One region of the Peribacillus sp. R9-11 genome, then DNA from elsewhere that is predicted to be linked to it. Evidence: riboswitches for the same ligand, from Rfam matches in the RefSeq annotation. Region 1 holds a riboswitch; each other region holds the start of a gene.
What was found. Region 1 has a riboswitch for thiamine pyrophosphate ahead of tenA (thiaminase II). Riboswitches for the same ligand answer to the same signal wherever they lie in the genome.

Region 1 (3,169 bases):
GGGATTTAGTAATCCTTGGTAAGCGTGTTAATATTTGAATTTCATTATTTAAAAGCTATTGCCTTCATTCAGCAGTAGCCTTTTTTAGTTTCAATGAAGAAATCTATTTTAAAGTCACTGACGAAATTTAAAAATCACTATAAACTTTCTTAAGCAAAAAATATTGTGATTTTCATTTATTTGTTATAGCATTTAACAGCGAATCCAATTCTTGACTTGCTTGAACAGTTAGAAGGCTTGTAAAACCATAATCAGCTGCCAATTTAATCATTTCCCGTCTCTTTTCTTCTATTCTTTCTACGGTTATCTGTGGGGGCATCTATAGTCACTTCCTATTTATTCAATTTTCTTACATCTTTTATGATAAAGAAATAAGTAGTTAAAATCAACCATATATGGAAATTAAAATGTGTTATTCCACAAGGTAAATGTGACAAAAAGCCTATTCTATTCCCTGTTTGTGTCTTTTTTGTGACATTTTATATTCTTGACAAATATAAAAAAGCATTCACTCATGTACACTGCGAATGCTTTAATAATATTCATCAGATTAAATAATATTTTAAGATAGTAAAGTATTTTAAGAACTCTTACTATGTCATCCACTCTGAAGGAGACTCGATATTAGGTCTATTTATAACAATCTTATATTCATCTTCAAGCACTTTTAAAGGAACATCATAAAGATGTCTTTCATCAGAGGTTTTATAAACTCCATTCGCTAATAACTCTTCAATCAGCAATGCCTTCCTCTGTTCAATTCTCTTAAATAATTCTGCCATGTAAATGGCTCCTTTCCTTGTCTTCATCAGCCCGCCTTCATATGAGCTAAATTGTAGTAACAGGTATCATTTTCACCAAATTATATCTTTTCTATTATGTCACTAAACGTTATTTCACAAAAATAAAAGCCTCTTCTAATTCAAGAAGAGGCTTACAGTAGTCCGTTCGGCTCTTCTTATCTTCCAAGCGTATGCTTGTTGGATGTAGCACAGTTCCCAAAATGGGTCTGCTGCCGAGGTTTCTTTGGGCCAAGTCCCTCCACCTCTCTGGATAAGAATTCAATATATAAATGATGTAGACATGATTTTATCCCAATATTCTTCAAAAGTCAATCACATGGTTCTCCCTTTTTTTGATAGGTATTCTCTATAGACCCCATTCAAATTGGGTTGCAATTTCCTGGCTTTCTGATATGATGTCAGTAATTACATACATTCACACCACTAGGGGAGTCTTTTTAAGACTGAGATGGAATTTGTTCCGGACCCTTTGAACCTGAACCGGATCATACCGGCGGAGGGAAGTGGATGATATCGTCTTTAAACACATGACTTTATCCATCTGCCCCGCTCCGTATTTCAGGAGCGGTTTTTTTTTCAGATGGAAAAGGTGAATAATTAGACTGCTAGGGGAGCACTTTTGCTGAGAATCAAACCCTTTGCACCTGATCTGGTCATACCAGCGGAGGGAAGCAGGCTGTAAGAAGGAATTTGCTTCTTCCTCGGTAACAGCCGCTTTCTTTCAGAGAGCGGTTTTTTTGTTTATCAGATAGTGTATGCATACTTTACAATTTTAGTAAATTTTAAATTTCAAGGAGGATGTACCATGGAGAATACAAAATTAGAAACCTTCAGTGATAGACTTCATGAACGGGCAAAAGGAATCTGGAAAAGGAACCATACACATCCCTTTGTTCAGGCGATTGGAGATGGGACGCTTTCAGAAAAGAAATTTGCCTATTACCTAAAGCAGGACTATATCTATCTTATGGATTATTCCAAACTCTTTGCGTTAGGAGTCATCAAAGCTCATAATCTCGAAACCATGGCTAAGTTTGCAAGTATTTTGAATGAAACCCTTCAAGTAGAAATGGATATCCATCGACATTATGCTTTGGAATTCGGAATCAGCTCAATCGAATTGGAAAATACAGAACCTACTCCAACCACTCTAGCTTATACGGGTTACATGCTAAATGCAGCCCAAAATGGGACTTTGGCCGACCTGATTGCCTGCCTCCTTCCATGCGCTTGGGATTATTATGAGATCGGCTTGCTATTAAAAGAACAAAATGGTGAAGCATTAGAAAACAATCGCTATGCTGATTGGATTAAATCATATTCGTCTCCTGAATTCGGTAAAGCACACAAATGGCTGATTGCTTTGTTGGAAGAGTTAACAGAAGGCATGCCTGAAAAGGAACTTCTTAGATTAGAGAAGCATTTTTTGGTGACTTCCCGTTATGAATATTTATTCTGGGATATGGTTCAAAATGAGCAGGATTGGCCACTGTAGGATGTTGTCATGATGATGAATCCAATCAAGAAAATGACGTTGACTGCCATGATCACGGCCATTACTACCATAACTAGTTCATTCATTTTCATCCCGGCCGGATTTGCAAAAATCTTTCCGATTCAGCATCTGGCAAATGTCATGACAGCCGTTTTATTGGGACCGGCTTATGCGGTAACACAAGCTTTTTTAGTTTCCATCATTAGAAACATGTCTGGTACAGGTTCAATTTTCGCCTTTCCGGGCAGCATGATCGGTGCACTATTGGCTGCCGTCCTTTATCGAAAAACACAAAGCTTGAAATTCGCTTGTTTAGGGGAAGTGATAGGGACCGGCATTCTTGGATCCCTAGCTTGTTATCCCCTTGCTGTCCTCCTATTGGGAGAAAAAGCAGCTATTTTTGGTTTTTTACCAGCTTTTATGCTTAGTTCATTCGCAGGTGCCATTTTAGCTTTCATTTTACTGAAAATACTTTTAAAAAATAATTATATGAAGGGGTTTTTTTATGAAAACAGCGTTAACCATCGCAGGCTCTGACTCAGGGGGCGGTGCTGGAATACAAGCTGATTTAAAAACATTTTCTGCACATGGGGTTTTTGGAATGTCTGTCATTACAGCTGTAACGGCACAAAATACAATGGAGGTACGTTCAGTACAAGCTATAGATACAGGTATCATAACGGATCAAATTGCAGCTATTTTTGAAGATATACACGTCGATGCAGTAAAAATAGGTATGCTTGGATCAAAAGAAATAGTTGAAACAGTCGCCGCGTCTCTAAATACCTTCTTACCCGCAATCGTTATCCTTGATCCTGTCATGATTTCCAAAAGCGGCCATCATTTGCTCGATGAAAAAGCTGTCTCTGCT
Region 2 (3,169 bases), 2.8 Mb from region 1:
ACCGCTATTATATTTTGCAAAAGGGGCAGAAAAGATACCGTTATCGATGCTTGGCATTTTTCAGTATATTGCTCCAACCTTAACCTTGTTAATCGGGGTATTTGTCTATCATGAAAGTTTTACAAAAGCACATCTTTTAGCCTTTTTATTCATTTGGTCTGCCTTGGTGGTTTATACGCTTTCCATTACAAAATGGGGGAAGGCAGGGACACGTAGGTTTAAAGAAAAAAGAAACTTTGGTGCATAAAAAGAAAAAAACGCTTGAGGAAATCCATTTCCCAAGCGTTTTTTTTATAGTGATACACGTCACTCTGAAAAAAATTGTTAGTCAGTGTCGAGTTTCACAAGCTATTAAAATAAACGAAAAGTGATTCAAAATCTATATCTTTAATAAGAGAAACGGTTAATCCTACGCTAGAAAAGTTCTCGAGCCTATTTCAGAAACAATTATATTGGATAGGCAGTCATGAAGCGACACGGAGTTATTACGGGGGATATTTGGCTTGAATTGACTATAGTGGGAACTATTTATACTTACAATATGCTTTGTTAGGAACGCTGATATGATGGCATTCCACTTTCTATTGCTATTTAATTCATCGATGATTCCTTGTTGATTGGTAATCCCAATCCCATGGCCATAAAAGAGGTTTTCTCCAAGGAATATCGCATTTTCCCCTTGCCATTCTGGAGTGCTCGGGTCGTAATCTGGGTTTTTGAAGTAAACACAGTCGCCTGGTACATAACCCGTCCCTTCATGAACTCGAAGAATCAAATTCTGCGGATAGTGCCAGTCATAAAGAGTAAGGCCTGAAAAAAGACGGTCAAAATTCTTAGGACCAACCGTATCTAAAACAGCTTTTAAAAAAACAATGACTATCGCTGTCCCGCATTCGAAAGCGTAAAGACTTCCGTTTATGAAAATATCCTCAAGTGCCAGATGAGGGGGTACGCTTGGTTTAAGCTCAAATGCTCCATCTTTTGTAAGTCGCCAATATTGTTCATTGCATACAGAATCCTCGAGTATTGTAAATTCAGGATTACTCTTATCTAACGAAACGGCAGCTTTATTGACTTGCAGCCTCATCTCTATATCGAATTTAAGATCTTCCATTGTCTTATATACAAAAATATTCGGATATTTCCACATTAATTGGAGAATTTCTAATGCTTTTTCAGATATTATACCTGGTTGGATTTGACTGACATCTAACCATTTTTGATTAATTTTTATCATAATCATATCCACCTCTTGGTCACAAAATTAAATGATTAATTCAAGTAGTTCAAGAACTATCTACAGTGTAATAATAATTATTATATGAGTTGCTGAACAATACTGATCAAATTTTATTCCTATTACTGAGGATGATCAGAATGGCCCATCGTTAGAAGAAGCAAATTAGTATTCCCTTTTCTGTATGAATTGATATAATGAGAGAGAAAAGTTCATATGTGCAAGAAATGTAGGGGAGCCGGTATTGCTGGCTGAGATTGCGTCCTTAAGATGCTGACTCTTTGAACCTGATCTGGATGATGCCAGCGGAGGGAACATATTATGACTGACTTTCTGTTTTGTATGTTAACGTCCGAATTCATCCTCGGGCGTTTTTGTTTTTTAATCTATTATTTGGATGGGGACTGGCACCCAATAAAGTTTCGGCATATGGACCTTATATAATGTGTAGGAGGAAAAATAGTGAATAAATTATTGCCACTGATAACTTTGTTATTCCTTTTAGCTGGATGTGGTGCTGGCGGCACTACTGAAAAGGAAGAAGCAGGTAAAAATGAAGACAATAAAGAATTAAAAAAGGTTTCGGTTGTTCTCGATTGGACACCGAATACAAACCATACAGGATTGTATGTAGCGAAGGAAAAAGGGTATTTTAAAGAACAAGGCCTGGATGTAGAAATTATCATGCCAGGTGAGGCAGGAGCTGATAAGCTTGTGGCTTCAGGGAAATCAGAATTTGGCGTGAGCTACCAGGAGGGCATTACACAGGCTCGTGTGCAAGGCGTGCCGATTGTTTCGTTAGCGGCTGTCATCCAGCATAATACCTCAGGATTCGCTTCTCCTGTGGCTAAAAATATTAAAACACCTAAGGATTTTGAAGGGAAAACGTATGGTGGCTGGGGGTCTCCAGTTGAAAAGGCTATCATCGAATCTCTCATGACAAAAGATAATGCGGATGTAAATAAAGTGGAAATAGTAAATACAGGCGACTCGGATTTTTTCACTTCAGTGAAAAGAGATATTGATTTCGCTTGGATTTATTATGGATGGACAGGTATTGAGGCTGAATTGCGAAATGAAAAGCTGAATATGGTTTACTTAACTGATTACTCAGATAAGCTCGATTACTATACGCCTGTTTTGACCACAAATGAAAAGATGATTAAAGAGGATCCAGATACTGTTAAAGCGTTCGTAGAGGCAACTTCGAAAGGGTACCAGTTTGCGATTAAGAATCCTGATGATGCGGCAGACATTTTAATCAAGGCTGCACCAGATCTAGATAAAAAGCTAGTGAAGAAAAGCCAGAAGTGGCTTGCATCTAAGTATCAGGATGATGCTCCTAGATGGGGTGAACAAAAGCTTGAAATTTGGAAGAATTATAGTGAGTGGATGACTGAAAATAATCTTCTTGAAGGTGATTTCGATCCTGAGAAAGCATTTACCAATGAATTTTTACCACAATAGGAGGAACTACAATGGCAAACTCATTAATTAGTATACAAATTATTCCTAAAGGGGAAAATGTCATCCCCTTAGTCGATGAAGCGATCAAAATCATCGATGAATCAGGTGTCAAGTACGAGGTGCACCCGCTTGAAACAACAATGGAAGGTGAGCTTTCTGAGCTTCTGGCCGTTATAGAAAAAATGAATGTGAGAATGATTGAAATAGGTTCGCCGAATGTCATTTCCCAAGTGAAAATATTGTACCAGCCTAGCGGAATCACGATGGATACGTTAACGGAGAAATATCGGCCATGAGCGGAAGAAAGATTTGGAAGAAGGGGGCTCCCTTCTTTCTTTTATTATTGTTGCTAATAGTGTGGGAGTTAGCAACAGGCTTATTAAAGGTTGAAAAATGGCTACTTCCTGCTCCATCAGCCATTTTTATCGAGGGAATAGAGTCGTTTCATAGCCTTTTTGGACACCT
Region 3 (3,169 bases), 720 kb from region 1:
TTTTCTTTCAAGCCTTCATCAATTACAGACTCAAAACCAAGCCCTTTTTCTTTAGCTAAATCACGAATATCTTGTGAGATTCTCATGCTGCAGAATTTAGGACCGCACATTGAACAAAAGTGAGCTGTTTTGGCACCCTCAGCAGGCAGAGTTTCATCGTGATATTCAACGGCTCTTTCAGGATCGAGCGATAGATTAAACTGATCTCTCCAACGAAATTCGAATCTTGCTTTTGAAAGGGCATCATCTCGTTTTTGAGCATTTGGATGGCCTTTTGCTAGGTCAGCGGCATGGGCTGCAATTTTATACGTAATAACCCCTATTCGAACATCCTCTTTATTTGGAAGACCAAGGTGCTCTTTCGGTGTCACATAACAAAGCATCGCAGTTCCAAACCAGCCAATCATGGCAGCCCCAATCGCAGAAGTAATATGATCGTAGCCAGGAGCTATATCAGTTGTTAGGGGTCCCAATGTATAGAATGGGGCTTCTTGACAAACTTCCAGTTGCTTATCCATATTTTCTTTAATTAAATGCATTGGAACGTGACCGGGCCCCTCAACCATAACTTGTACATCATGTTTCCAAGCAATCTTTGTTAGTTCACCCAATGTTTCCAATTCCGCAAATTGCGCCTCGTCGTTTGCATCTGCAATAGATCCAGGACGAAGTCCATCTCCTAATGAGAAAGATACATCATATGCTTTCATGATTTCACAGATTTCTTCAAAATGAGTATAGAGGAAGCTTTCTTCATGATGAGCCAGACACCATTGAGCCATAATAGAACCCCCACGGGAAACAATTCCCGTCATCCGCTTTGCTGTTAATGGGATATATCGCAGAAGCACACCAGCATGTATGGTAAAGTAATCAACACCTTGCTCAGCCTGCTCAATTAAAGTATCCCGAAAAACCTCCCATGTTAAATTTTCAGCGACTCCATCTACTTTTTCAAGCGCTTGATAAATCGGTACTGTTCCAACAGGTACAGGCGAATTTCTAATAATCCATTCACGGGTTGTGTGTATATTTTTTCCGGTAGAGAGATCCATGATGTTATCGGCTCCCCAGCGAGTGGCCCAAGTCATTTTTTCTACTTCATTTTCGATGGATGAACTAACCGCTGAATTCCCAATATTCGCATTTATTTTCACATGAAAATTACGTCCGATAATCATCGGCTCACTTTCAGGATGGTTAATATTAGCCGGTATAATGGCCCGCCCGCTAGCTACTTCATCTCGTACAAACTCAGCGGAAACACTTTCTCTAATCGAAATAAACTCCATTTCTGGGGTAATGATACCTTTACGAGCATAATGGAGTTGGGTTATGTTTCTCCCCTTCTTTGCACGCAAAGGATTTCGTATCAATCCCGGAAAAACTTCTGCTTTGGAATGAGACTCAACTTTTTTATACCCATTATCTTCTGGTTTTATTTCACGCCCCACATACTCTTCAACGTCTTCCCGTTCAAGAACCCAGTTGCGTCTAATAGGGTCAAGACCTTTACGAATATCAATAGAATACTCAGAATCCGTATAGAAACCGCTAGTATCATATACGCGTAGAGGTAAATTTTCCTCTTCACCAAATGCTCCTGTTGTGGGACTTAGTTTAATTTCACGCATAGGAACTTTTATATCAGGTCTAGACCCCTCTACATAAACTTTTTTACTTCCTGCAAAATTGGACATAATTGAAACGTTCATGTCATTTACTGAATTACTCATGATTTCATTTCTCCTTTTTAAGTTAGATTAAAAAGGACAAAATCCAATCCATTTTCGCACGAAAAAGCCAGGTCTCATATTTAAGACCCGGCTAAAGTTAGTATGACTACAGAAATGACCAAATTATATGTCATTGAATAGTAGATTCTAACTTCCCCACGCTGGTATGAACCAGATCAGGTCCTGAGGGTTAAGAAGCTTTAACGCGCTTCTCTCTCAGCCCAACTTTTATTGGACACCCCTAGTCTGAATAATATTAATTATTACATGGTAACTATATACCATCCATTTTGGTTTGTAAATAAATTCAAAGACCTATTATTTTAATGCCATGTTTTGAATTAAATAAAATCCCCTCCAAGTTAAGTTTTTTTGAACTTACTACTTGAAGGGGATATATCCGTTATTTATTTAGACTCTCAAGGATAGGAAAAAGCTCCTCTAAATGCGTGATTTCATAATTAGGGATGACTTCATTCCGTTCCTTATCATGACGGTTTATCCAAACCGATTTAATGCCTGCACGTGATGCACCAAGGATATCCGTCATTAAATTGTCGCCGACCATTAATACTTCATGCTTATCAAGCTCCATGATTTCTAATGCATGCTCGAAAATAGAAGCATCCGGTTTCCCACGTCCAAACGCGCCGGAAATAACGATTTGATCGAAATAAGGAACTAACTCAGGCGTGATTTCAAGCTTCGTATTTTGAAGCTCAGGCGAACCATTCGTCAGCAATAACAATTTGTACTTCCCTTTTAACTCATCTAACACCTGGAATGTTTCTTCATAAATAAATGGTTTTTTCCGTCTCTCAGCAGGGAAACGTTCTGCTAGCTCAAGACCAAATGCCGGGTCATCTATCCCTAATGCCTTCAAGCCTCTTGTCCATGCCTCTTTCCGATAAGCTGGTACAATCTCGGCCATCTTACGGAATTCATCATGATCATCTTGAAAATTACCCCAAAGTCCTTCAAACGGGTTGATACCGATCATTTGCGTAAATTCATATGTATCATAAGAAGAATAAAGCTCACGTGCTTCTTTCCGTACCGCTTCCTCAAACTCGTCAACATTCAAATCATATTTCGCCTTTGCCAATTCGCATGTCGCTATAAAAGCCTCTTTCACACTCTTCTGATCCCAAAGTAACGTATCATCTAAATCAAAAAAAACTGCCTTTACCAAAATGCTCACCCTCTTTTCCCTACCATTGAATTCGAAAAAATTACACTATTACAATAATAAACCACAACCATTAGAAAAAGAATAACTATCGGTAAAATGCCTTCATCTTTCTTTGAAATATCAAAAGGCTTACCCTATTTGCTCATGAAAACTTAAAAAAGTTCACATGCGAGTTTTTCCTTATTTTCTTTCGAACACATACAACTTTCCATTACTAGCAATCTTAAACTTTGGACCTGCG
Region 4 (3,169 bases), 1.0 Mb from region 1:
AATATCACTTCAGGTTCAAGTGCCAATACTGACGCAATCGCTAAACGCTGTTTCATCCCGCCTGATAATGTATCAATACTTGTATGGATATCATCTAAGTGTAATCCTACCTGCCGGATATGATTGTGAATCCTTTCATTCATTTGCTGCTTAGGAACGGAAAGGTTTTCAAGGACGAAGGCAATTTCTTCATCTGCAAATGGCATACAAAACTGACTATCTGGGTCTTGAAAAACATATCCCCATGAAGAAGGGCTCTCCAGTTCTTTCGCTTTCATCGGGACTTCAATGGAATGTGGGATCAGCCCACTTAACACTTGCAAAAGTGTAGACTTTCCACATCCGGACGGTCCCAACAATAGAACTTTTTCACCTTTATCAAACGAGACGGATAAGTCCTTGAATATCAAGGACTCATCACCGGGAAACTTCAATCTTAACTTTTCAACAAGAGCTATTCGTTCCATACTTATCAACCTCTACTTTTGATCCAGTGCAGCATAATCCTTACTTGATACTGGACGAACTAGATTAGTTACTCCTGTTGCTTCTAATACTTTTACTAGATAGTAAGCAAATACACCAGCAAAGAAAATTGACCCGATAAATCTTGCAATCATAAATAATAGTAAATTCCAAAGAGAGAGGGCACCAATTTCTCCGTATGCAAAATCCATGAGGACCGATCCTACACATGAAGCTATCGCCGCTAATACAGCAACCGACATATTAAACTTTTTATACCTGAACGCCATAAACACCAGTTCCGCGAATACTCCTTGTACAACTCCATATAAGAGTACGGTTAATCCCCACGGTGAACCTAAAAAGAATTCACCGGACGCTGCCGCGATTTCTGCCAACAGAGCCACACCCGGTTTCCTCATAACTAAAAAAGCAACGGGCCCTGCTATAAACCACATTCCATAAATTAATTGATCTACATGTAACCCTAATGGTTTAACGGAATAATATATCGATCCCCAAAGGATATAAACTATTCCAAATGCGACGGCAATCACGATTGTGACTAAAATATCCGTTAATTTCAACCCTTTTCTCATTGTCAATCTCCTTTATACTTCTAATGTTTCCTTATGCACTGGCCAAGTTTCTAAGCGATAAGCCATTTCCCAAAATGAGTATTCATATTGACTGCTAAGGATAAAATGCTCTTTCATTCTTTCTTTGTCTTCTTCCGTTACTTTTTCAGCGATCTCATCAAGTCTCGCGATTTGTTCTTCTACCAACGTACGGAACCATTCTCCTCCGTATGCCGCAATCCACTCTTGATAAATTGGCTCATCAGGTATACACCCTTGCAGTTTTTCACCTATTTCATAGTACAGCCAGTAACACGGTAAGATGGCCGCAATCACATCCCCTAAATGGCCAGAATACGCGGCACGATACATATGGGATGTGTAGGCATAGGCAGTAGGAGCAGGCTTAAAGTTTTTCCTTTCTTCTTCTGTAATACCTAATCTCTCAGAAAAATTTTCATGAAGCTTTAATTCAGCTTCATATGTTCCTTGTGCATGGCTTGCTAGTCGACTAGTTGTATGTAAATCTGTTGCTTTGACTGCACCTAAAGCTTGAACTCTAGCAAAGTGAGATAAATAATATGCATCTTGCATGACATAAAAACGAAAACACTCTACTGGCAATGTGCCATCTCCAATTCCTCTAACAAACGGGTGATTGAAGCTTGCTTCCCAAATATGATCTACTTCTTTACGAATGACCTCTGAAAATTTCATTTTCTATACCTCCAAATTTGTATTTTATTAAGCAATGAAACTGGATAAATAATGATTGGTAACCTATAATCACCTCTTTTGAGCAAATAAAAAACCACTTCCTTTACCGACGTAAAGAAAGTGGTTGTACTTGAAATAATACATAAACGTATTGTTTCATGACCCCACTTCCCTACGCTGGTGTAAACCAGATCAGGTTCTAAGGGTCTTAAAGTTATACTTTAATCTCAGCTTCTGCGGTAAAATTGACTTTTACCTGTAAAGCACCCCTAGTGGTACAAATTGTATATTTAGTTCATTTGCCTTTATATTAACACGTTCAATCTAATTGTCAAACTTATTAAATAAAGTTTTTTTTAGTAATGTATAAAATCCAACGATATGTTAAATAAAAAATCGCCTAACATACTCTTTGGAAATCGAACTTAATCACATAAAAAATATTCTCTATTAACCTTAAGCAAAGTTTATTTTACTATTAATCCTGCTTTCCTAATTATCGTTGGTACTGTTTATGAAGCTGAGCCGCTATGATATTCTTTTGGATTTCGGATGTACCTTCATAAATTCTCGTAATACGTGCATCACGATAAAAACGTTCAATGGGATATTCAGAAATGTAACCAATCCCTCCATGAATTTGGAGAGCCTTATCAGCTACACGATTATACGTTTCTGAACCAAGTAACTTGACCATAGCCGCATTTTTAATGACGTTCTTTTTTTGATCAACCATCCACGCAACGCGATAGGTCATGGATCGAAGGGCTTCTGTATCTAATGCCATATCTGCCAAGTAATGTTGAATAATTTGTTGTTCGAAGATTGGTTTGTCGAACTGAATTCTCATATGAGCAAAATCAATCGACATCTCAAGTAATTTTTCACACGACCCTAGGTTTCGTGCTGCCATTCCTGCACGTCCATTCGCCAAGATTTTCAGGGCATTCATATACCCTTGCCCCTCTTCACCCAATACATTCTCAACTGGAACTTCACAATCCTCAAAGAAAATTTCAGAAGAATGTGAACCATGAAGGCCCATTTTCCGTTCGATTTTTCCTAGTTGAAATCCTGGGGAGTCTTTTTCGACGATAAAAGATGTGATTCCTTTTGCACCCTTAGAAGGATCTGTAACAGCCATTACTGTAAACACATCTGCGATTGGAGCATTAGTAATGTAATGTTTGCTTCCATTCAGGATATACTTTTCACCCTTTTTAACCGCTGTTGTTTTCAGATTTGAGGCATGTGAACCTGCGCTTGGTTCAGTTAAAGCAAAAGCGCCAATTCTGTCACCTGATGCCATGTCAGGTAAATATCTGCGTTTTTGTTCTTCATTTCCCATCTCTACAATTCCAACGCCGCCAATTCCCGTATGTCCGCCTATTACTGTTGTATAACCGTTA

Region 2: linked by a shared signal. The riboswitch ahead of RE409_RS20925 (ABC transporter substrate-binding protein) and the one ahead of tenA (thiaminase II) in region 1 are both predicted to bind thiamine pyrophosphate.
Region 3: linked by a shared signal. The riboswitch ahead of thiC (phosphomethylpyrimidine synthase ThiC) and the one ahead of tenA (thiaminase II) in region 1 are both predicted to bind thiamine pyrophosphate.
Region 4: linked by a shared signal. The riboswitch ahead of tenA (thiaminase II) and the one ahead of tenA (thiaminase II) in region 1 are both predicted to bind thiamine pyrophosphate.

The regions. Positions count from the first base shown of each region.
Region 1 is NZ_CP133763.1:1,528,147-1,531,315, reverse strand. It holds gene RE409_RS07385 (GNAT family N-acetyltransferase) at 1-38, shown strand, start outside; gene RE409_RS07380 (aspartyl-phosphate phosphatase Spo0E family protein) at 173-319, opposite strand; gene RE409_RS07375 (Fur-regulated basic protein FbpA) at 594-809, opposite strand; SAM riboswitch class I at 956-1,060, opposite strand; TPP riboswitch at 1,219-1,322, shown strand; TPP riboswitch at 1,401-1,490, shown strand; gene tenA (thiaminase II) at 1,609-2,298, shown strand; gene thiW (energy coupling factor transporter S component ThiW) at 2,314-2,835, shown strand; gene thiD (bifunctional hydroxymethylpyrimidine kinase/phosphomethylpyrimidine kinase) at 2,804-3,169, shown strand, end outside.
Region 2 is NZ_CP133763.1:4,297,897-4,301,065, reverse strand. It holds gene rarD (EamA family transporter RarD) at 1-247, shown strand, start outside; gene RE409_RS20930 (protein-glutamine gamma-glutamyltransferase) at 410-1,237, opposite strand; TPP riboswitch at 1,459-1,568, shown strand; gene RE409_RS20925 (ABC transporter substrate-binding protein) at 1,700-2,704, shown strand; gene RE409_RS20920 (thiamine-binding protein) at 2,716-3,000, shown strand; gene RE409_RS20915 (ABC transporter permease) at 2,997-3,169, shown strand, end outside.
Region 3 is NZ_CP133763.1:813,011-816,179, reverse strand. It holds gene thiC (phosphomethylpyrimidine synthase ThiC) at 1-1,739, opposite strand, end outside; TPP riboswitch at 1,873-1,989, opposite strand; gene RE409_RS03880 (HAD family hydrolase) at 2,140-2,928, opposite strand; gene RE409_RS03875 (histidine phosphatase family protein) at 3,109-3,169, opposite strand, start outside.
Region 4 is NZ_CP133763.1:2,537,160-2,540,328, reverse strand. It holds gene RE409_RS12355 (ABC transporter ATP-binding protein) at 1-467, opposite strand, end outside; gene RE409_RS12350 (ECF transporter S component) at 480-1,064, opposite strand; gene tenA (thiaminase II) at 1,077-1,760, opposite strand; TPP riboswitch at 1,913-2,041, opposite strand; gene RE409_RS12340 (acyl-CoA dehydrogenase family protein) at 2,257-3,169, opposite strand, start outside.